DNA from 2 places in the Agrobacterium sp. 22-210-1 genome. Region 2 is predicted to be linked to the other one. Evidence: predicted binding sites of a transcription regulator. Region 2 holds the regulator's gene; the other holds the start of a gene.

Region 1 (12,148 bases), 250 kb from region 2:
GGGCTGGTTGCCGCAACGTTTCCTTTGAACTTTATCCGGGCGAGGTTCTGGCCATTGTCGGAGAATCCGGTTCCGGCAAGACCACGCTTCTCAACTGCATTTCCACCCGGCTGATGCCAACGGCGGGCAGCGTGGAATATCGCATGCGCGACGGCTCTGTGCGCGACCTCTACCACATGGGTGAGGCCGAACGCCGTTTCCTGATGCGCACCGACTGGGGCTTCGTTCACCAGAACCCGGCGGACGGGTTGCGTATGGCTGTTTCGGCCGGCGCCAATGTCGGCGAACGGCTGATGGCCGTGGGCAATCGGCATTATGGCAATATAAGGCAATCGGCCAGCGAATGGCTGGAGCGGGTGGAAATCGGCACTGACCGTATCGACGATCAGCCGCGTGCCTTTTCCGGTGGCATGCGTCAACGCCTGCAGATCGCCCGCAATCTCGTCACCTCGCCGCGCCTCGTCTTCATGGACGAACCGACCGGCGGTCTCGATGTTTCCGTGCAGGCACGCCTGCTGGATCTCGTGCGCGGCCTCGTCAACGATCTCGGCCTTGCCGTCGTCGTCGTCACCCATGATCTGGCGGTGGCGCGACTGCTGTCCCATCGCATGATGGTGATGAAGGGCGGCGACGTCATCGAGCATGGTCTCACCGACCGGGTGCTCGACGATCCGCGCGAGCCTTACACGCAATTGCTTGTTTCCTCTATTCTGCAGGTTTGACGCCATGCCGACGCCCCTTATCGTTTCGGAAGTCTTCAAAAGCTTCACCATGCATCTTCGCGACGGCATCGAATTGCCGGTCGTTCGCGATGTCAATTTCTCCGTTTGCGGCGGCGAATGCGTCGTGCTCGGCGGCCCGTCGGGTATCGGCAAAAGCTCGATCCTGAAAATGCTCTATGGCAACTACGCCATCGACAGCGGGCAGATCCTCATCCGCCACGGGGATCAGGTCGTTGATATCGGCAATGCCTCGCCGCGCACGATCCTCGAAATTCGCCATCACACGATCGGTTATGTCAGCCAGTTCCTGCGCACCGTGCCGCGTGTCGCTGCCATCGATGTCGTTGCCGAACCGCTCCTGGCCCGCAAGGTCGCCGCCGAAGATGCGCGCGAACAGGCGGCGACGCTGCTTTCGAAGCTGAACCTGCCACGGGAATTGTGGTCGCTTCCGCCCGCAACCTTTTCGGGCGGCGAGCAGCAGCGCGTCAACATCGCGCGCGGCTTCATCACCGATCATGCGATCCTGCTTCTCGACGAGCCGACGGCCTCACTCGACGCCACAAATCGGCGCGTGGTCGTCGACATGATCAGGGAGAAAAAAGAAAAGGGCACCGCGCTGCTGGGCATCTTCCACGACGAGGAAGTGCGGGAAGCCGTGGCCGACCGCATTCTCGACGTCTCGCAATTCTCTCCCCGGAAGGCAGCGGCATGAGTGTCAAGGTCGGTCTCGAACCCGCCATTCACGAAACCGCCCGCGTCACCAACTCCTCGATCGGCCGCTATACCGAAATTTCGGAACGCTGCCGCCTCGAGGAGGTTGAGATGGGCGACTATTCCTATGTCATGCAGGACGGTGCGATCTGGTGCGCCACCATCGGCAAATTCGTCAATATCGCCGCCTCCGTCCGCATCAACGCCACCAATCACCCGATGCAGCGGGCGACATTGCACCATTTCACCTATCGCGCCCGCAGTTACTGGGACGACGCTGAGGATGAAACGGATTTCTTCGCCGCCCGCCGCGCCAAGCGGGTGGTGATCGGCCATGATGTCTGGATCGGCCATGGCGCGACCATCCTGCCCGGCGTGACGGTGGGGAACGGTGCAGTGATCGGGGCTGGCGCGGTGGTATCGAAAGATGTCGCGCCCTATACCATCGTCGGTGGCGTGCCCGCCCGGCTGATCCGCGAGCGTTTTCCAGCGGAGCTTGGCCGGCGCATGGACGATCTGAATTGGTGGGATTGGGACCATGCCAGACTGCGCGGCGCGCTCGATGATTTCCGCGCCCTCGCCGCCGAGGATTTCGTGGCGAAATATGGTGGATGAACTCCGCTCATAGCGAAGCAATTGCAAATCCCGGGCCACGTCCCGGGATTTCTGTTTGTCGGCTCCAGATATGCCGGCGGGATTTCCTGCTCATGACATGCCTGACGAGAGGTTTGTCGGCGAACCCCCGGGTGTCGTATCTGCGAATTCTGTAATATTTTATTCATGAAACTGACATCCACACTTCACGCACCGCTGTTACGCCGAACCCCGTCAAAAAAGAAGATTGGACGGGGAAATGAGCTTTCACCTGAAGCAAGTCACGCGCCGTTTCGGCAACCATACTGCGGTCGATGCCGTGAACGTCGAAATACCGCAGGGCCAGATGGTCGGCGTTATCGGACGCTCGGGTGCGGGAAAATCAACGCTGCTGCGCATGATCAACCGCCTCGTTGATCCCTCCTCGGGTTCCATCCATTTCAACGACACGGAAGTATCGGCGCTGAAGGGTGCGGCGCTCCGCAACTGGCAGCGCGACTGTGCCATGATCTTCCAGCAGTTCAATCTGGTGCCGCGCCTGGATGTGCTCACCAATGTCATGCTCGGCCGTCTCAACCACCGTTCGACAGCGCTCAGCCTGTTCAACATCTTCACCAATGATGAGCGCCTGATGGCGATCGCCGCGCTCGAGCGGCTCGGCATCGAACATGTGGCCATGCAGGCCGCGGGCACGCTTTCCGGCGGCCAGCAGCAGCGCGTCGCCATCGCCCGCGCCCTGATGCAGTCTCCGAAGATGGTTCTGGCCGATGAGCCGATTGCCTCGCTCGACCCGCTCAACGCCAAGATCGTGATGGATGCGCTGCGCGACATCAACGAGCGCGAAGGCATCACCGTCATCACCAATCTGCATACGCTGGATACGGCACGCAATTATTGCGAGCGCATCATCGGCATGTCGCAGGGCCGCGTCGTCTTTGACGGAACGCCGGCGGAACTGACCGCTTCGGCCGTAACGGAGATTTACGGAACCGATTCTCAAGGGGCTGGCATCGATGAGACCATGACCTCGACCAGCATCAATATTCCCGGCGCGCAGCTTCCCGCGCGTCCGGTGCAGCAATCTGCCGGTCCCGAACCGCTCGCTCTCGCCGGGCTCTGAGGAACCGCTCAGCATCGTTTGTGCCCGCGTCAAGGGCCGACACTTCACAACAAACTCCGGCTCGCCGGGAAACAGGAGAAAGTCCATGTTGAAGAAAATCCTTCTTTCGGCAGTCGCCCTTGGCGTTCTGGCCGGTTCCGCCATGGCTCAGGACGTCAAGGTCCTGCGTATCGGTCTCGACGGTTCGGAAAACGAAGCCGACCAGATCCGCAACACGAAGTGCGTTGCCGATGGCCTGAAGGCTGCGACCGGCGTTTCCGAAGTTCAGGTTTTCCCGTCGCCGGACTATAACGGCGTCATCCAGGGTCTGCTCGGCGGCACCATCGACATCGCTTCCATGGGCGCGTCCTCCTACGCCAAGATCGCTCTTGCCGATCCGAAAGCCGTCGATCCGATCCTGACCACGGCCGGCGCCGATGGTTCGACCGGCTATTACACGATCATGGTTGCCCGCAAGGACAGCGGCATCAAGACGCTGGCTGACGCCAAGGGCAAGAAGATCGGTTTTGCCGATCCTGACTCCACCTCGGGCTTCCTCGTCCCGAACGTGGCTATTCCGAAGGAAACCGGCGTTCCGGTGAAGGAGTACTTCGCTGAAACCGGCTTCGGCGGCGGCCATGAAAACCTCGTTCTCGCCGTTCTCGACAAGAAGTTCGACGTTGGCACCACCTTCGGTTCGGGCGTTGGCAAGTGGGAAGAGGGCTACACCGCCGGCAACCTCTACCAGATGGTCAAGAAGGGCAACCTCGACATGGACGATATCGTCGAAGTCTGGAAGTCGCCGCTGATCCCGAACGGCCCGCTCATGGTCACCAACAAGCTCGGCGACGCCATGAAGCAGAAGGTAGAAAACTTCTTCATGGAACTGCCGAAGAAGGACCTCGCCTGCTTCCAGGGTTTCACCCAGGGCAAGAACACCGCTTACATCAAGGTCGACCCGTCCTTCTACCAGACGATCATCGACGCCCGTAAGTCCGTTATCGGCGGCTGATCCTGCGATCATACCCGAAAGCGGCGGTGCCTTGCGGCGCCGCCGCTTTTGCCAATAAAGGAAAAAAGCGGCATGGCGACCTCACTGCATCATGGCACCCTCTCCCCCAAGGGATTGAGCGCATCGTCCCAGACGGTCATGCGTCATTATCAACAGCAGCTTGCGACGAGACGGATTTATACCGTTATTTCGCTCGTGATCTTTCTCGTCATCCTCGCCGCTTCCCTGAACTTCGCCAACGCGGCCAATTCAGGCAAATTCTTCGAGCGCCTGCCCTATTTCTTCGACTTCATGAAAACCTTCGTGCCGGACAGCCCGCTGGAAATCTTCCGGGCGATGTTCGACCTGCCGTCACCCTATGCGGACGGTTCGCTGAAATATAATTACGTCGCAGACCGTGTTTACATCACCGACAGCTTCTACATCCCGCACTTCATCTATCAGCTGATCATCACGCTCAACATCGCGCTTGTTTCGACAATCATCGGCACCGGCTTCGCCTTCGTGCTCTGTTTCTTCGCCTCCACAAACCTTGTCGGCGCCGGTCTCGTGCGCTGGGTGGTGCGCCGGGTAATGGAAGTGCTGCGCGCCTTTCCGGAAATCGTCGTCGCCGGCTTGCTGACCGCCATTCTCTCGATCGGTCCCATTGCGGCGATCATCGCCATTTCAGTCCACACGATCGGCGCTTTGGGCAAGCTGTTCTTCGAAGTGGTGGAAAATGCCGACATGAAGCCCGATGAAGGCCTGCGCGCCGCCGGCGCCAACTGGCTGGAGCGGGTCCGTTTCGCCATCGTGCCGCAGGTTCTGCCTAACTTCGTCTCCTACGCGCTGCTGCGCGCCGAAATCAACGTGCGTGCCTCAACCATCATCGGTGCTGTCGGCGGCGGCGGCATCGGGGAGGTGTTCCGGCTGTCGATCGGCAACGATCATGCTTCCAAAACTTATGCCATCATCATCCTGCTGCTGATCACCATCATCGCCGTCGACCAGTTTTCCAGCTGGCTGCGCCGCAGACTGATCGGCCATCAATCCTTCGAATTCGGACGGGGAGCAGCCTGATGTCCTCAAGCTTCATTCTCAACACTGCCGAGCGCGAAAGGCTGACCGCCGCGCATCCCGCGATTTTCAAACGCGGCTTCATGCAGCGTTACGGTCTGCTGGTCGGTATTCTCGCCACCGTCGTTTATCTCATCAGCTGCTTTTTCTTCTTTAATGTCGGGCCGGCTTTCATGCAGGGCCGCTGGGATCGAGCCTCGAGCTATATTCAGGACTGGTATTCCTGGCGTGCCCAGCCGCGCCTGCGCTTCGAAGATGGCAAGGTGGCGCCGCAGTGGTCCAGCCGCGGGCAATATCCGGTCGACTCAAGGATCGACTGGTTGCTGCCCCTGCCGGATGGCGGCTACAGCGTGATTTATGCAGGCATGGAAAACCGCCTCGACGTGACGCCAACCCGGGTGGATGTTTATGTCGACGGCAAGAACTACCCCGTCATCATCAATGGTGAGCAGGCGCGGGCACCTGAGGGGTTGCCGGAAGAAATCCAGCAGGACGGTAACAAGGTTCTCGTCCATTACGGTTTTGCCGGCCAGGCGGAAATCCGCACCAGCCAGGTCTATGTGCAGCGCCGGTTCCTCGGATGGGCAAACTTCCTGTTCGATACCAAGTCGGAATTCTGGGGCAAAGGCTATGGCGAACTCGCGGCTCTGGCGCTGTGGGGTGAGAGGCTCGATCCCGAGCGCTCGAATATCAACCACATGGTCGATGATTTCCTCGACAACAGCGTCTGGCAGCATGCCGATATTCTTTCCAAGCTGATGCAGACCCTGGTCATGGCCTTTGTGGGCACGCTGTTCGGCACGCTCGTTGCCCTGCCGCTCGCCTTCATCGCCGCGCGCAACATCACCGCCAACAGGGCTGCCAACTGGGGCATGAAGCGTCTGTTCGACTTCCTGCGTTCGATCGACATGCTGATCTGGGCTTTGTTCTTCACCCGCAGTTTCGGTCCCGGACCGATCCCCGGCATTGCCGCGATCTTCTTCACCGATACCGGAGCGCTCGGCAAGGTCTATGCCGAGGCGCTGGAGAATGTCGATGACAAGCAGCGCGAGGGCGTCAAATCGGTCGGTGCTTCCCCGATTGCCGTCAATCGTTTCGGCGTGCTTCCGCAGGTACTACCGGTCTTCATTTCCCAGTCGCTTTATTTCTGGGAAAGCAACACCCGCTCCGCCACGATCATCGGTGCGGTGGGTGCGGGCGGTATCGGCCTGAAGCTGCTGGAAGCGATGGGTACCAACGCCGACTGGGACAAGGTTGCCTATATGGTCCTGCTCATCCTCTTCGTCGTTTTCCTGTTCGACCATATCTCCAATTCGCTGCGTTCGCGCCTGATTGGGAAAACGCAGCATTAGGCCATAAAAGGGGCGGGACTGTATGCGAAGGCCGTAACGGCTTTCCTTTCCCCGCCCCATAAAACCACCCGCACAAAGACGTTTTTTTGTCCCTGACGCATTCACCCCGAGGTCCGGGCACCCCAAAGGTGCGTGCGGGGGCTTAACCGCATTTCGAATGTGCTTTTTTCCATCTGCATCATCATTCTGTCACGGAAAGCGATTACCTCGCACTCCTGACCTTGCGGGAAGCGGGCGAGTCACGCCAAATAGCTTCTCATCCCTGGTTTTCCATGACACTGAAGAGTGCTTGCCGTGCGCTACGCCATCTATTTTTCTCCGGCTAAAGATCATCCGCTGACTGAAGCAGCGTCGCGCTGGCTTGGGCGCAATGCATTTTCCGGTACGCTGCATGATGATCATGACGCCTATGCGGAAATGACGGAAGAACCCCGCCGTTACGGTTTCCACGCAACCCTGAAGGCTCCTTTCGAGCTTGCCGAAAAATACAGCGAGGCCGAGCTTCTCGCCGCCGTCGAGGGTTTTGCCGCAAGCCAGCCGGCCTTCGACATCCCGCGTGTCGTCGTTGGCGCGCTCGGACCGTTTTTCGCGCTGGTTCCAGACCGGACCTACCAGCCACTGCAGGATTTCGCGGCCGAGATCGTCGACCATTTTGACCGATTTCGCGCGCCTCTGTCCGAGACCGATATTGCCCGCCGGCGGCCACAAATGCTGACGGAAAGCCAGCGGCAAAATCTGTCACTCTGGGGTTATCCGCATGTCATGGACGACTTCCGTTTTCACATGACACTGACCGGTCGTATCGACGAGGACGACCAGCCCACCATGCAAGAGGTGCTTTCTGCGCGTTTTGCCGAATTCGTCGATCAGCCTCTCACCATTTCCGGCCTCGCTTTGTTCATTGAAGAAACGCGCGGCGCGCCCTTTATCGTTCATCGCTGGCACCCGTTTGGCCAGCAGCCAAAGAAAGATGCGAACCCATGACCGAGCACGCCCTCTCCAATGCCCGTATCGTTTTGGAAGACGATATCATTCTGGGGTCCGTTCTGATCCGCGACGGCAAGATTGCCGATATCAGTGAAGGCGCCTCCAAAACCGGAGAAGACCTCGAAGGCGATTTCCTGATCCCGGGTCTGGTGGAACTGCATACCGACCATCTGGAACAGCATTATTCACCGCGCCCCGGCGTGATCTGGGATAAGATCGCCGCCATTCAGGCCCATGATGCACAGGTTGCGTCATCAGGCATCACCACCGTATTCGATTGCCTGAGGCTCGGCTCGGACGAGGATGGCGGCTTCAAAAAGGGCGAAATGCGGGAAATGGCTGACGCCATCGAAGCGGCGGCGGATCAGAACCGCTTGCGCGCAGATCACCTGCTGCATCTGCGCTGTGAGGTCGCCTCCGCTGATGTTCTGGATCATTTCGAAGATTTCGAAACCGATCCGCGTGTGCGGCTGATTTCGCTGATGGACCACTCCCCGGGTCAGCGCCAGTTCCAGTCCATGGATCAGTACATTTTCTATTACCAGAAGAAGCGCGGGCTGAGCGACGAGGCTTTTGCCGAATTCGTGCGCCGGCGGCAGGCCGCATCGGCCGAATATTCCGCCAAGCACCGTGATTATCTGGCCGCCAGCTGCGCCAAACGCGGCATCACCGTCGCAAGCCATGACGACGCCACCGAAGCGCATGTGGGCGAAGCCATCGGCCACGGCGTTAAACTGGCGGAATTCCCCACCAGCGTCGAGGCTGCAAAAGCCTCTCACAGCGCCGGCATGAGCGTCTTGATGGGCGCTCCGAACATCGTTCGCGGCAAGTCTCACTCCGGCAACATCGCCGCCCGCGATCTCGCCGAGATCGGCGTGCTGGATGTCCTTTCTTCCGACTATGTGCCGTTCAGCCTGCTTTTCGCACCGTTCCTGCTCGCCGATCAGGTGGAAGCCATCACCCTGCCGGAAGCGCTGCGTATGGTGACCGCGACGCCGGCTCGGACGGTTGGTCTTCTTGACCGCGGCCGTATCGCAACTGGATTGCGGGCCGATCTGGTGCGGGTTCACCGCGAAGATGGCGTGCCCGTCACCCGCTCGGTCTGGCGTCAGGGCAAGCGCGTGGCATGACCGGCAACGGAGAAGACAGCCGGCGTGAGAAAACGCCCGGCACGATGATCGTGGTTGTCGGCCCAAGCGGGGCCGGCAAGGATACGCTGATGGACTATGCGGCAAGGCAATTGTCCGGACGGCCCGGCTTTCATTTCACCCGCCGGGTGATTACCCGCAGCGGGGATGCCGGCGGCGAAAATCACGATGCCGTTTCGATGCAGGAGTTCAACCGGCTGCAGGATGAGGGCGCATTCGCCGTCTTCTGGCAGGCGCATGGGCTGAAATATGGCATCCCGGCTGCCGTCTATCGCCAACTTGAGGCGGGAGACGTGGTTATTGCCAACGGTTCCCGCTCGGCCTTGCCTGAGTTCAGTTCCGCCTTTTCCCGTCTCAGGGTGGTGAACATCGTCGCCCGGCCGGAAGTGCTGGCGCAGCGGCTGGAACAGCGCGGGCGGGAAAGCCGCGAGGATATTCTGCGGCGCCTGGAACGCAGCTCGCTTACGGTCGTCGGCGACTTTGACGTAACGACGGTGGATAATAGCGGCGCGATCGAAGATGCGGGCAAGACCATCATGCAGGTGCTGGAACAAAGCGTCGGCCCCGACCGATCTTAATGTCCCCGGCCCGGACCGCTCGACAAAAGGTCACACAAAGCTTACCATCAGGCGACAATTTCCAAACATGGTACGCCAAGGCGAGGGATGCCCGAAAAGAGGGTCAGTGACGAGATAACTGTGGTGGCTGGTCTGGCCGCCGGCGTTAGCAATTATGCGCGCTCGCGCGGCATCGATATCGTCCCCATCTGCAAGGCTCTCGATATTGATCCCGCCACTTTCGACAGTTTGACGGAGCGCATAAGCCTCGACAGATTATGCCGATTGCTCGAAACCTGCGCCTTGATTTCCGGTGACGACGCCTTCGGTCTGCAATGCGCCTCCGCTTTTCCGGCCGGCGCATCCGGTGCATTTGGTTACGGTCTGATCAGCGCGCCGACGGTGCGGGCTTTCCTGCGATTTCTTCAGGATCACGTTTATTATGCGACCAACAACAGCAATTTTACCATGGTTACGGATACCACACATGTAACGCTTTCCTGGTCCTTCGCGCCCGTCATCGTCAAGCGTGATCAATATGTGGATCTTTCCCTGACAGTTCTGATCCAGCGTCTTCGCGATATTCTGGGTGAGCGCATCAATCAGGTCGAAATCGGTCTGGAGCGACAGAAACCGAATAATATTCAGCTATTTAAAGAAAGAATGACCAAGCGGATCAGCTTCTCCCAGGCGATCCACACGATGCGTCTTCCTGTATCGCTCCTCGACGTGGCCAATCCGAACGCAGATGAGCGGCTGTTCGAACTGATGAACCTTCAATGCCGGATGCTGCGACCGGAAACATCAGCGGATGCAACACATTTCATCGATCAGGTAAAACGGTATATGCAGATGCGGCTGTCGGATGCGGAGCTTTCACTTGGCGAAATCGCCCCCTACTTCAATCTTTCCGAACGGAGTTTTCAGCGGCGGCTTGCCGAACTTGGCACCAATCTCAACGAGATAAAGGACGCCATACGCAAAAATGCAGGCTTCAAGCTTCTGGTGGAGAGCGACCTTTCTGTTTCCGACATAAGCTATCGATTGGGATATTCGACGCCCGGTGCGTTTTCGCGCTCCGTTTCCCGCTGGTTTGGGGCGACTCCGACGGATATTCGCAAGAAACATGCGCATCATTCCGCCGGATAAAACAGATTTTCAGCACCAATATTTCGAAATTACACATTAAAATTCAGAAATATGTCGGCTTTTCCCGGCTTCTGTGCCGAAACATAACAATAAAAGCGCAAAACTTGGCGCGAGATGTTATTCTATTGGCGCATTATATCGCCTATTAGAGCGCCGCGTGGCCCTTCGGGTGTGACGGAAAACATTCCAAAGCTTTGAATCTGCACATTGTTCTGATCCACAACCGATTCCGGTTTTGTGAGTGTCAGTGGGGCAGCGCTCCCTATGCCCAGGAACAACGTCGATGCTGGGCCGGCTGGCTGCGAAAGCGGCCATCATTGCATATTCCTGATGCTGGATGAAACTTATTGGCGAAATCGACGTTTCCGTTCGCGTGCAGACAGAACGTTCGCGGGCGGGCCTCGGGGAATGAAATCATTACCTGATCGCAAAGCCGGGAAGGTCAATCTCTTTTGAGGCAGAAAGAACATGTCTTTAAAAACGCCGCATGAACATCGCCAGACGCGCGAGATCGCCCTATCTGACCGGGAACGGCACTATCTGGGACTGGTGGCGCGGGGTAAACACCCCTCCCACATCGCCCTTGTGACCGGTGCGACCGAAGCAGAGGTGAAGGACGCGCTGGAAGTGGTGCGTAACCGGCTGGGTGCCACCAATCTGCTGAATGCCGTCAGCATTGCCCTGCTGCGTGGCCTGATCGAGCAGGATATCTAAGGCTTTTTCGCTTCAGAGGCTTATGTGGAGACGTCCCCTTCCCATAAGCCAAAACCGGATGAGCGGCTTTCTGCGTCAAAATCCCATCATTTCGATGGCGGGATGGCGGACCAAAAGCGGACCGGAAATGATTTCCTGTCCATATCGACGCAAATGCAAAGCGGCCATAAACGGTTTGCCCGGCGGATCATCAGGTCCGCCGGGTTTTTCATTTTACAGCTGTTTAAAGCGACTGGATTTCAACGAGAATATCGCTTTCGACGACGATGCCGCTTTTCAGCGCCTGCCGGCGAACGCCCTGGCTACGGCGGCCGGGCAAGCGGACATTCTCCTGCTTTTCTATCTCGCCGGCTATGAGCGCCAGTCGTTCAGTAAAGACTGCACCACCCGAGGATACCGGATCGATGACGATGATCGTGTGGCCAAGTGATGGTGGCGCGCCCTTATCATCCAGAAGGGAAGAGGCTTCGAACGCGAAATTTCCGCCGGTGAGCGCCGCGGCCATGATTTCCACCATCAGCGCCAGTGCGGCACCCTTCGCCTCGCCCGCGGGCACCATGGTTCCCTCGATGGCTTCTTCAGGGTCGGTCGTTGGCCGGCCGTTTCTGTCGAGCGCCCAGTCACCCGGAATAGTCTCGCCCTTCTGGCGGGCCGCCATGATCTTTCCGCGCGCGACCTTGGAAAGCGCCAGATCGATCACCAGAGGATCGGCGTTGCCAACCGGGGTCGCGAATGCGATCGGATTGGTGCCATAGAGGGGTTTGTTGCCACCCCACGGGGCCATGGATGCTGGCGCATTAGCGAACATCAGCGCGACAAGACCCATCTCGGCAAAACGCTCGACAGTTAATGCCATGACGCCGGCGTGATGGGAACGATGGATGGTGGCAAGCGCAATGCCCTGCTGCCGGGCCATTTCAGGCAACTGCTCCAGCGCGCAATCAATCGCCGGATAGGCATAGCCGTGGTTGGCGTCGATCGACAGGACGCCCGGCTTCACGCGCGTCGCCACCGGCCGCGCCTTGCCATCGACTTTTCCCACCCGCG
Region 2 (12,148 bases):
ATTTCCGCACCGCGGTATTGCGCCGCGTTGGCGCGTGGGACCCCTATAATGTGACTGAGGACGCCGATATGGGCCTCAGACTGCACAGGCTGGGTTATCGCTGCGGTGTCATTCGGCGACAGACACTGGAGGACGCGCCAACCTCGTTCTCCGTCTGGCTGAACCAGCGCGCGCGCTGGTACAAGGGCTGGCTGCAAAGCTGGCTGGTGATGACCCGTGCGCCCGTTACAACTGCGCGCCAGATGGGATGGACCGACTATATTGTCTTTCAACTGTTGATCGGCGGCATGCTTTTATCGTCACTGACCCACCCCCTGCTGTTTCTTTCCTTCACCTTCATGACCATGGCGATCCTGGAAAGCGGCACAGATATGCTGTTTTCCTGGCAGGGCATTCTGTTCGTCATCGATACGCTGAATATTCTCGGAAGTTACACCATCTTCGTGCTGATGGGCCGAAACAGAATGATACCCTATGAAAAGAAGCAGGTCGGGCAACGCTGGCTGGCGATCCCGTTTTACTGGCTGATGTTGTCTCTTGCGGCATGGCGCGCGGTTGTGGAACTGAAAACCAGACCCTTCGTCTGGAACAAGACACCACATATGCCTGCCGTCAAGAATTCGGCCTGACGCGGCATCCGCAATATCGGTGGATGCAGTTCCTACACGTCTTTTCAGCAACCGCAGAACGCGTCTCACCATTGCAGACGTGCTACTGCATCTCGCAAAAAACCGTTTCCGGCGGCGTTGCCACGATCGATACGGAATAAACCAGAATGCCTTGCCGAATGAGGTGCCTCCTCCGGCAAGGTCTGTCACGCCACCACGGCGGTGACTGAACGACCCTATTTGGCGACGAGTTTGTTCTTGATCAGTCCGACAATGATCTGAACGATCAGACCACCGACACCACCGCCAACCAGCTGACCCGCAAGAGCGCCGATATCCACACCGCCGGCCGCCGCATTTCCCGCCGCTCCGAGCAGCGAGCCAAGTACGGTTCCGCCGCCAATGCCGCCAATGGCGCCTGCAATCAGGTTGCCAAGCGAGCCGAGATCGGAATCCTTCACTATCTTCCCGCCAGCCGTGCCGCCAACCGCACCACCGATCACCTGGGCCAATATCGAAGCAAGATCCATGTCATCCTCCTCAATGGTTTCCCCGACCATTCGGGAAAACAAACTTCCCATTCATGTCTGCGCGGGCAGGAAGGAGCTGGCCTTGCGCCTTACTCTTCTTTCTCGCCGAAAAGTTTCCAGACCACAGCACCGATGACGCCGCCGAGGATCGGAGCAAGCCAGAACAGCCAGAGCTGCTGCAATGCCCATCCACCGACGAACAATGCCTGTCCCGTCGAGCGGGCCGGATTGACAGAGGTATTGGTGACCGGAATGGAAATCAGATGAATAAGTGTAAGGGCAAGGCCGATGGCGATTGGCGCAAAACCGGCTGGAGCCCTGCCATGTGTCGATCCCAGAATGACGATCAGGAAAAACGCAGTCAGGATCACTTCGATCAGCAGCGCTGACACGAGGGAATATCCGCCCGGTGAATATTCGCCATAACCATTGGCGGCAAAACCACCAAGTTCGGCCCCCGCCTTGCCGGTGACGATGACGTAAAGCGCAGCTGCGGCGACAATCGCGCCCAGCACTTGCGCCACAATATAAGGAACGAGGCTCGATACCGGGAACTTGCCGGCCACCGTCAGACCGACGGAAACCGCCGGATTAAAATGACCGCCGGAAATGCCTCCGACCGCATAGGCCATGGTCAGAACCGTCAGGCCGAAAGCAAAAGCAACGCCGAGAAACCCAATGCCGAGCTCTGGGAAACCGGCAGCGAAAACCGCGCTGCCACAGCCACCGAAGACAAGCCAGAACGTTCCCAAAAATTCCGAAAGAAGTTTGCGACTCATAACACTTCCCCATAATGTTACGACTGCATCAACTATTACGTGCAATTTAATCGTAGTCAAGCTAAATTATAGGGATGCGCTTGCCGCTCAACGGCGGCCAGGCGCGGCATGTCCGCGGGCCGGAAAACATTTCAGTTACGTTGGAAAACTGGAGCGGGTGAAGGGAATCGAACCCTCGTATTCAGCTTGGGAAGCTGCTGCTCTACCATTGAGCTACACCCGCACCGTGAAACAAGACATCGGACAGTTCGCAGCGGGTGTCAAGCGCCCGGCGGGTTCATTATTCCACGCGGAAATGCTTGGAGAGTTTCAGCCCCTGAGCCTGATAATTGGATCCAAGACCCGTGCCGTAGAGGCCTTCCGGTTTCTGCAGCATGTGTTCATATACCAAGCGGCCAACGATCTGGCCGTGTTCTAGGATGAAGGGCACCTCGTGGCTGCGCACTTCCAGCACCGCGCGGCTGCCTGTTCCGCCGGCCTGCGCATGGCCGAAGCCTGGGTCGAAGAAGCCGGCGTAGTGGACCCGGAATTCGCCCACCAGCGGGTCGAAAGGCGTCATTTCGGCGGCGTAAAGCGGCGGTACGTGCACGGCTTCGCGTGAGACGAGAATATAGAACTCATCGGGATCAAGGATCAGCTCGGCGCGGCCGCGCGCATGAAGCGGCTCCCAGAAATCGAGAACGTCGTGCTGGGCCTTCTTGTCGACATCCACCACAGCCGTGTGGTGTTTGCCGCGATAACCGATCAGGCCATTCTCGCCGAAACCTTTGAGGTCGATCGAAAGCGCGATGCCGCCGCCCGTCACGTTGGGGGTTTCGCTGGCAACCAGCGTTTCCGTTTCGTGCAGCTTCAAAAGCTCGCTTTCGTTGAGCAGCGAATGGCCGATGCGGAAGCGGATCTGCGACAGGCGCGAGCCCCGGCGAACCACCACCGGGAAGGTGCGCGGGCTGATTTCCAGATAAAGCGGGCCGGTATATCCCGCCGGGATCTTGTCGAATTCCTGCGCGTTGTCGGTCATCACGCGGGTGAAAATATCAAGGCGACCGGTCGAGCTTTTGGGATTGGCCGAAGCCGACATCTCCGCCGGCAGTTCCAGGCTTTCCATCAGCGGAACGATATAAACGCAACCGGTTTCCAGCACGGCGCCCTCAGAGAGATCGACCTCGTGCAGGCTGAAGCGATTGAGCTTGTCGATGACGCGGGTTCCGGGGCCGGGCATGAAGCTGGCACGAACGCGATAGGCTTTTGAGCCCAGCCGCAAATCGAGGCTGGCGGGCTGCACCTGGTCAGCATCGAGCTCGGCCTCGCTCTTCAGCTTGCCGCCTGCAAACAGCGCCCGGATAGCGCCATCCGCCAAAATGCCCGTGGTTCTCGTCATGGTCATCATTCCTTTTTACGGCGACAAAACCAAAAGGAAAGCATTGACGCAAGCCGATAACGGCAGTATGGCAAGCTTATCCCGTGGTGATTTGGCCGGTCGGCTTGCAGCCACGTTAAACAAGTGGCTAAAAAGACCGGGTGCTTGGAACCGGTCTGCTTTTGCGACCGGTTTTTTTGTTTTGAAGGTGATCACATGAGCAATAAATGGCGCCCGGCAACCCAGCTCGTTCACGGCGGCACGCTACGCTCCCCCTATGGTGAGACGTCTGAAGCGATCTATCTGACCCAGGGTTTCGTCTACGAAAACTCCGAAGCCGCCGAAGCGCGCTTCAAGGGCGAAACGGATGGATTCATCTACGCCCGTTATGCAAGCCCGACCAATGACATGTTCGAAAAGCGCATGTGCCTGCTGGAAGGTGCCGAAGACGCCCGGGCGCTTGCCTCCGGCATGGCGGCCGTCACCGCCGCCATCATGTGCCAGCTGCGTGCAGGCGACCATATCGTTGCTGCCCGCGCCCTTTTCGGCTCCTGCCGCTGGGTGGTTGAGACGCTTGCTCCGAAATACGGCATCGAATGCACGCTGATCGACGGACGCGATCTCGGCAACTGGGAAAAGGCGATCCAGCCGAATACCAAGCTGTTCTTCCTTGAAAGCCCGACCAATCCGACACTCGAAGTGGTGGATATTGCCGGCGTGGCAAAGCTTGCCAACCAGATCGGCGCGAAGGTCGTCGTCGACAATGTATTTGCGACGCCACTCTTCCAGAAGCCGCTCGAACTCGGCGCCCATATCGTAGTTTATTCGGCGACCAAACATATTGATGGCCAGGGCCGTTGCCTCGGCGGCGTGATCCTTTCCGACAAGAAATGGATCGAGGAAGAGCTGCAGGACTATTTCCGCCACACCGGTCCGGCCATGTCGCCGTTCAATGCGTGGACGCTGCTGAAGGGCATCGAGACCCTGCCGCTGCGCGTCAAGCAGCAGACGGAAAATGCCGGCAAGATCGCCGATTTCCTCGCCGATAGCGGCAAGGTCGCCAAGGTCATCTATCCCGGTCGCGCCGATCATCCGCAGGCCGATATTATCGCGCGGCAGATGTCAGGCGGTTCGACGCTGGTGGCTTTCGAACTGAAGGGCGGCAAGGACGCGGCTTTCGCGCTGCAGAACGCGCTGGAGATCGTGAAGATTTCCAACAATCTGGGCGATGCCAAGAGCCTTATCACCCACCCCGGAACCACGACGCATAAGAACCTTTCCGATGAGGCGCGCGCCGAACTCGGTATTTCCGGCGGAACTCTGCGTCTTTCCTGCGGTATCGAGGATACGGACGACCTGCTGGAAGATCTGGCGAAGGGGCTGGCAGCCGTTTCCGCCTGAGAATTCAATCCATAAGCGCCATGGCCCTACCCTGCGTTGGGCCGTGGCGCCGCAGCCGGCTTCGCAAGGGGCAAAATCCTGTGGCGGGCAACCAATATTTACCTTTATCGTTATCCCTAACGGTGGAAAACGGCGCGACAACAGGTGGCGCCCGCCCGTCAAGCCGTTCATTTTCTTGACGATAGCCAGAGCCTATAGTGTAGGATGATGGCAACAGGCATAATATCGAGGTGTGGCGCGTATGTATCGTGCTCTGACAAGGGATATCGAGGTAACGGTCGATCCGTATTATCTCGAAGAACAATCCGACCCGGATGACGACCGTTACGTCTGGGGTTATAAAGTCGTGATCTCGAACAACTCTGATATGACGGTGACACTCGTCAACCGCTATTGGCATATCACCGATCAGAACGGCCAGGTGGATGAGGTTTACGGGCCAGGCGTCGTTGGCGAGCAACCGCACCTGAACCCCGGAGACAGCTATGAGTACTCTTCCGGCTGCCCGCTGGACACACCTTCAGGCCTGATGTTCGGCCATTATGAAATGGAAACCGAAAAGGGCGAGGTGTTCAATGTCACCATACCCGCCTTCTCGCTGGATTCACCCGGGCTTTTGCGGGTGTTGAACTGAGGTTCACAAGGCGGTTGAGAAGCCGCGCCTTTTAAAAGCGCGGCTTTCTACTCAGACGTTTTCAAACTCGCTAATGTCGTAGCGATAGGTGGTGGAGCAGAATTCGCACGTCACCGCAATTGCGCCGTCTTCCTCACTCGCCTTGATCTCTTCAGCGGTGAAACCGGACAGAACGCCCTTGATCTTGTCACGCGAACAGCTGCAACGATCGAAAATGGCCTGCGGATCATAAATGCGCACACCATTCTCGTGGAAAAGCCGATATAGAAGACGTTCGACCGGCACCTGCGGGTCGGTCAATTCATCGGTATCGACCGTATTCAGCAGCGTTACAGCCTCAGTCCAGGCATCGTCTTCCACCGTTTCGTAACCACCTTCATCGCCATCACCACCGTGGAGATCGCGCATGCGCAGACGCTCCGGCGCCTGCGGCAGGAACTGGGCGATCACGCCGCCGGCACGCCAGCCATGGCGTGGCTTGCCTTCGCCGTCACGGTCGAAGAACTCGGCAACGCCGAGGCGCACGCGGGTGGGAAGCTGTTCCGACTGGCGGAAATAAACCCCGGCGATTTCTTCCAGCGACGAGCCATCCAGCGGAACGATGCCCTGATAGGGCTGCATACCCATACCCTGATCGATCGTAAAAGCGAGAATACCGGTGCCCAGCAACTGTTCGGGCGAGGTGGCGCCGGCTGCGATTGCCTCGGCCAGTCGTTCTTCGTCAAAACGGGCATAGGCGCGCATGCTCTCGGGTGCGGTGAAATCCGCGACCAGAAGGTCCACCGGGCCGTCACCCTTGGTCTGCACCGTAAGCTTGCCGGAGAACTTCAGGGATGTGCCGATCAGCGCCGTCAGAACGGTCGCTTCCGCCAGCAGGCGGGCAACAACCGTGGGATAGTCGTGCCGTTCGAGGATGGCGTTCAGCAGCGGCCCAACCTGTACGGCGCGACCGCGCACATCCAGACCTTCGACCTGAAAGGGCACGACCTTGTCGTCGCCAGCAAGAACGAGATCGTCCAGTTCAACCGTTACATCTGCCATATCATAACTCCCTGGCGCAGCCGTTGCGCCGCTACCGTCCAAAAGTCCGGCTTTTTGAATGTGCTTTTTCCGCTTGTCGCACAGAGATCCGGGAAGCGAAACCGCCTCCGGGGAAAATCGTGCAAATCTTGATGATGGCCCGCCAGCAAAAAACCGACGAGCCTCTTCGAAGTCCCACAGATGGTAATGTATGCGGCCAAGTTCAAGCACCTGGCCAGGCATCAGTCGGAACCGACGATATTCGTCAGATGACGCCCATGCACCAGGCAATGACGGACTTCTGTGCGTGGAGCCGGTTTTCCGCCTCATCGAAGACCACCGATTGCGGCCCGTCGATAACGCCGTCCGTTACTTCCTCGCCGCGATGCGCCGGCAGGCAGTGCATGAACAGTGCGTCCTTATCGGCCTTGGCCATCAGTGCTTCATTCACCTGATAGGGCTGGAAGATGTTGTGGCCGCGCGCCTTGTGTTCCTGGTTCATCGATACCCAGGTGTCGGTAACGATACAATCTGCCCCGGCAACCGCCTTGTCGGCATCATGATATAGCGCGATCTCGCCGCCATTATTGCGCGCCCAGTTCAGGAACTTGTCATGCGGTTCAGAGCCCATGGGCACCGCCATATTCATGCGATAACCAAAGCGGGCCGAGCCCTCAACGAAAGAGTGCAACACGTTATTGCCGTCACCCGTCCAGGCAATGGTCTTGCCTTTCACCGGACCGCGGTGTTCCTCGAACGTCAATATATCCGCCATGATCTGGCAGGGATGGGTGTCGTCCGTCAGGCCGTTGATAACAGGCACGGTTGCATGTTCGGCAAGCTCAAGCAGGCGCGAATGATCCGTGGTGCGGATCATGATGGCGTCAACATAACGCGACAGAACCTTGGCCGTATCACCGATCGTTTCCGCACGACCGAGCTGCATTTCCGTACCCGACAGGAACAGGGTCTCACCGCCGAGTTGACGCATGCCGACATCGAAGGAAACGCGGGTTCGGGTGGACGGCTTTTCAAAGATCATCGCCAGCATCTTGCCGGCAAGCGGCTTTTCCGCAGTGCCGGCCTTGGTGGCAATCTTGCGCGCCCGCGCATCATCAAGAATCGTCCGCAAATCCTCCGACCCAACGGCCGAAAGGTCTAGAAAATGTTTTGGTGAAGCCATTTCAAACTGTCCCATGCTCGCGAGCCTCCGGGAAGAGGCCCGCCCTTGATTGGTTTCAGGCGATTTTCGCCTGTTTCGCTGTCAGGGAGGCGGCAGCCGCTTCCACTCGCGCCAGCCCTTCGCGGGCCTCTTCCGCCGTGGTGACGAGCGGCGGCAGGAGACGGATGACGTTGTCACCTGCCGGAACGCCGAGCAGGTGCTCCGCGCGCATGGCCTGCAGCAGATCGCCCGAAGGAACCTTCGCCTTGATGCCCATCAACAGGCCTTCGCCACGAATTTCCTCGATTACATCAGGATAGCGGTCCTTGAGCGATGCCAGTCCCTGGCGGAAGACCAGCGCGACATCACGAACCTTTTCCAGAAAACCGTCGGCCAGAACGACATCCAGCACCGCATTGCCGACCGCCATTGCCAGCGGGTTGCCGCCATAGGTGGTGCCATGCACACCGGCCGTCATGCCGGAGGCGGCATCCGCTGTTGCAAGGCATGCGCCAAGCGGGAAACCGCCGCCGATACCCTTGGCAACCGCCATGATGTCAGGCGCAACGCCGGTCTGCTCATAGGCAAACAGCTTACCCGTGCGGCCGACGCCCGTCTGGACTTCATCAAAAATCAGGAGAAGGCCGTGCTCGTCGCACAATCCACGCAGGATTTGCAGGAATTCCTTGCTCGGCGCGCGAATACCGCCCTCGCCCTGGATAGGCTCGATCAAAAGCGCGGCCGTCTCAGACGTGATGGCAGCCTTCAAGGCATCGACATCAGCGAAAGGAACCTGATCGAAACCTTCGACCTTGGGACCGAAACCCTCGAGATATTTCTGCTGGCCGCCGGCAGCGATCGTTGCCAGCGTGCGGCCATGGAACGCGCCCTCGAAGGTGACGATGCGGAATTTTTCCGGGTGGCCCTTTGAATAGTGATAACGGCGCGCGGTCTTGATGGCGCATTCCAGCGCTTCAGCACCGGAATTGGTGAAGAACACCTTGTCCGCGAAGGTTGCTTCCGTCAGCCGTTTAGCGAGCTTTTCCTGTCCGGGCACTTCATAAAGGTTCGAGACGTGCCAGACCTTCTCGGCCTGCGCCTTAATTGCTTCCACGAGGTGCGGATGAGCGTGACCCAGCGAGTTAACCGCAACACCGGCTGCAAAATCCAGATATCGTTCGCCGCTCTCCGTGAACAGCCAGACGCCTTCACCGCGCTCGAAGCGCAGCGGGGCTCTTGCAAACGTATCGAACAATGGCGCGGCGGCTTCGGCCATGGCTGTATCACTCCTTGCGCGGATGCGCTGTCATAAGGTTGTCAATAGGCTCGCGAGGTTATCCCTCGCCTGAAAATCAAAAATGCCGCCTCGCGGCGGCAGGGGCACTATTGTCACTTCGTTTGCCGATGTCAACAAAAGTCCGCGTTTCCCGGGCTTCTCAAGCACTAGTAGGCGCCACCGAAGGAGGCCCAAGGTGTTGCCTTTCAGACTCAACGCACCAGCAAGTTGGGGAAAACCGGAAAATCGATTCCAGATGATTCCCGCGACTCTTGCCACGGAGTCGGGCTGGCACTAGGTTAATCGCTAATTACTAGACTGCATTGCGGCGGAACTAGTCACCTAAAATCCGGCAGAAACCACGCTCGCGGCGCGCCCGCGAGACGGAGAGGGATTCTGCCGAAAGATACGCGACAAGCGGAGAAGCGGCATGAACTGGACAGACGAGCGGGTCGAGAAACTCAAGAAATTGTGGGCCGAAGGACTGAGCGCCAGCCAGATAGCAGCGCAGCTGGGCGGTGTAAGCCGTAATGCCGTGATCGGCAAGGTCCATCGTCTCAATCTACCGGGACGCGTCAAGGCCGGCGGACCGGTCACTTCGGCACGCTCCGCGCCCAAGCGCACCGCGGCCCCTGCCCCGCGCGCGACAAATTTCACGGCACGCGTCAGCGCGGCGCCGGCCCGCACCATGAGCCGTTCGAACGCAGCAACGGCTCTTCATGAAGAGATCGATATCGAAACCGCGCAGGTTCTCGATTACGTTCCTTCCAGAAATGTAGTGACGCCGATTTCCCGTCGCTTGACGCTGACGGAACTGACCGAGCGCACCTGCAAGTGGCCGGTCGGTGATCCCTTGAAAGACGATTTCCACTTCTGCGGTTGCGAAGCGCTGGAATCCTCACCCTATTGCAAGTTCCATGCGAAACTCGCCTACCAGCCGGTCAGTGAGCGCCGCAAGGCTTGAGTGTTGCGGCACGCATTCAGCACTCAAAAACTACGGGCCTTCGGGCCCGTTTTTTTATGACAAATTCAGGCCGGTTCCGGAAAACAATCGCCGGTGGAATGTTCGGCCTTTCCTCCACGCCGCCCGGGCCAGGCACGTCCGGTTTAAACGGCATCTTTGGACGTGCCCTATCTCTTTGTTTTTACGTATTTTCCGGACGTAGAACCGCTTTACTGGAAATACTCTAGCCCACAATCCGCATGCGAACAGGCCGCCGATTGTCCATTCAAAAGGTCAAGGTGCCGTGTTTGGGAAAGGTTCAAAACCGAAAGGCCCGAAACCGGAATGGTGTCGGGCCTTTTGATTTTGGTCAGATGTTGTGCTGATTGAAGCTGCTGTTCGGCTTAGCTCAGGCTTCCATCGAATATCCAGCACCGCGAACGGTGCGGATGACATCCTGCATGTGCGAAAAATTGAGCGCCTTGCGCAGGCGCCCTACGTGAACGTCAACGGTGCGCTCATCCACGTAGATATCGTGACCCCAGACGCCGTCCAGCAACTGCGAGCGGGAGAACACCCGACCCGGAGATGTCATCAGGAATTCCAGCAGGCGAAATTCCGTCGGTCCGAGGCGCACTTCGCGGCTCTTGCGGTGAACGCGGTGGGTTTCGCGATCGAGTTCGATATCGCCGCATTTCAGCACCGATGAAAGAACCTCCGGGCGGGCCCGGCGTAGCATCGCCTTGACGCGGGCCATGAGTTCCGGCGTCGAGAATGGCTTGACGACATAATCGTCGGCGCCGGTGGCAAGACCGCGCACCCGCTCGCTTTCTTCACCGCGCGCTGTCAGCATGATGATGGGCAGGCGTTCGGTTTCGGGCCGCATTCTCAAGCGCCGGCACAGTTCGATGCCGGAAACACCGGGCAACATCCAGTCCAGGATAAGAAGATCCGGAATACGTTCCTGCAGCCTGATTTCCGCCTCGTCGCCACGGGGTATCGTGTCGACGTCGTATCCCTCAGCCTCGAGATTGTAACGAAGCAGGACGCTCAACGCTTCCTCGTCTTCCACAACTGCAATCTTGGGCACCATATACTAACTCCGCAAGCTTCTGCCTGTCTGTTATTCGGTCACCGAACCGAGTGTGTTGGAACTATCGTCCTTCGGACGCTCACCCTCCGGCTGGCTGCCGGTGGCCATGTAATAGATTGTTTCAGCGATATTCGTCGCATGATCGCCGATACGCTCGATGTTCTTGGCGCAGAACAGAAGATGTGTGCAGGTGGTGATGTTGCGCGGATCTTCCATCATGTAGGTCAGAAGCTCACGGAAGAGCGACGTGTACATGGCGTCGATTTCTTCGTCCCGTTCACGAATGGCGTTGGCTTTCTCGGCAGAACGCGTGGAATAGACGTCGAGTACTTCCTTGAGCTGCACCAGCGCCAGTTCCGACAGATGTTCGAGACCGCGGGCGAGCTTGCGCGGCACGCCGGTGCCGGCAACCGCGATAACGCGCTTGGCGGTGTTCTTGCCGAGATCGCCAACGCGCTCGAGATCGCCGGCAATACGCAGCGTGCCGATGATTTCGCGAAGATCGGCCGCGACAGGCTGCCGTCTGGCGATGGTGACGATGGCCTTGTCGCCGATCTCGCGCTCGGAATGGTCGAGGATCGCGTCGTCGGAAATGACCTTCTGCGCAAGCGCAGCGTCGGAATTGACCAGTGCGCGCACGGCGTCGGCGCACATCTGCTCGGCCAGACCGCCCATTTCGGCGATGCGGCGCGTCAGGAACTTCAATTCCTCGTCATAAGCGGACAGAATATGCGAATGGGTCGTTGTCTGTGTCATGGTCTAATCCTCCGGCTTGGCCTTCATGCACGTGCACGCCAACGGGGCACGGCAAAGGCACCAGTCTTGTTCGGTTTCGATAAAGCGCCGGCCGGAAATCAGCCGAAGCGGCCCATGATGTAATCCTGCGTACGCTGGTCGTCCGGATTGGTGAACATCTTGTCCGTTTCGTTTTCTTCGACAAGATGACCAAGATGGAACATGGCCGTACGCTGGGAAACACGCGCTGCCTGCTGCATGGAGTGCGTGACGATGACGATCGTAAAGTTGGCGCGCAGTTCGTGGATCAGTTCCTCGACCTTGGCGGTTGCGATCGGATCGAGCGCCGAGCAGGGTTCATCCATCAGGATCACTTCCGGGCTGACGGCAACCGCGCGCGCAATACACAGACGCTGCTGCTGACCACCGGAAAGGCCGGTACCGGATTCCTGCAGACGGTCTTTCACCTCGTTCCACAGGCCGGCCTTCTGCAGGCTCTGTTCAACGATCTGGTCCATATCCGCCTTGTTACGGGCAAGGCCGTGGATGCGCGGACCGTAGGAGATGTTCTCGTAAATCGTCTTCGGGAAGGGGTTCGGCTTCTGGAACA

The links. The regulator PhoB, encoded in region 2, activates phosphate uptake and scavenging genes when phosphate is short. The targets are predictions, from matches to a motif close to TGTCATNNANCTGTCAT.
Region 1: a site for PhoB is predicted at 6,723-6,739, ahead of ACQZ5F_RS12520 (DUF1045 domain-containing protein). Genes of this name have one in related genera too.

The regions. Positions count from the first base shown of each region.
Region 1 covers NZ_JBNWCI010000001.1:2,484,454-2,496,601, forward strand. The annotation lists gene phnK (phosphonate C-P lyase system protein PhnK) at 1-722, shown strand, start outside; gene phnL (phosphonate C-P lyase system protein PhnL) at 727-1,434, shown strand; gene ACQZ5F_RS12495 (transferase hexapeptide repeat family protein) at 1,431-2,048, shown strand; gene phnC (phosphonate ABC transporter ATP-binding protein) at 2,287-3,147, shown strand; gene phnD (phosphonate ABC transporter substrate-binding protein) at 3,233-4,138, shown strand; gene phnE (phosphonate ABC transporter, permease protein PhnE) at 4,211-5,197, shown strand; gene phnE (phosphonate ABC transporter, permease protein PhnE) at 5,197-6,546, shown strand; gene ACQZ5F_RS12520 (DUF1045 domain-containing protein) at 6,832-7,530, shown strand; gene ACQZ5F_RS12525 (alpha-D-ribose 1-methylphosphonate 5-triphosphate diphosphatase) at 7,527-8,663, shown strand; gene phnN (phosphonate metabolism protein/1,5-bisphosphokinase (PRPP-forming) PhnN) at 8,660-9,259, shown strand; gene ACQZ5F_RS12535 (helix-turn-helix domain-containing protein) at 9,347-10,387, shown strand; gene ACQZ5F_RS12540 (helix-turn-helix domain-containing protein) at 10,856-11,101, shown strand; gene ACQZ5F_RS12545 (Ldh family oxidoreductase) at 11,325-12,148, opposite strand, start outside.
Region 2 covers NZ_JBNWCI010000001.1:2,230,910-2,243,057, forward strand. The annotation lists gene ACQZ5F_RS11200 (glycosyltransferase family 2 protein) at 1-629, shown strand, start outside; gene ACQZ5F_RS11205 (hypothetical protein) at 845-1,138, opposite strand; gene aqpZ (aquaporin Z) at 1,228-1,917, opposite strand; tRNA gene ACQZ5F_RS11215 (tRNA-Gly) at 2,067-2,140, opposite strand; gene ACQZ5F_RS11220 (2'-deoxycytidine 5'-triphosphate deaminase) at 2,198-3,295, opposite strand; SAM riboswitch at 3,369-3,447, shown strand; gene ACQZ5F_RS11225 (O-succinylhomoserine sulfhydrylase) at 3,491-4,675, shown strand; gene apaG (Co2+/Mg2+ efflux protein ApaG) at 4,917-5,309, shown strand; gene ACQZ5F_RS11235 (Hsp33 family molecular chaperone) at 5,361-6,350, opposite strand; gene argF (ornithine carbamoyltransferase) at 6,595-7,512, opposite strand; gene ACQZ5F_RS11245 (aspartate aminotransferase family protein) at 7,568-8,767, opposite strand; gene ACQZ5F_RS11250 (GcrA family cell cycle regulator) at 9,198-9,731, shown strand; gene phoB (phosphate regulon transcriptional regulator PhoB) at 10,120-10,803, opposite strand; gene phoU (phosphate signaling complex protein PhoU) at 10,834-11,559, opposite strand; gene pstB (phosphate ABC transporter ATP-binding protein PstB) at 11,658-12,148, opposite strand, start outside.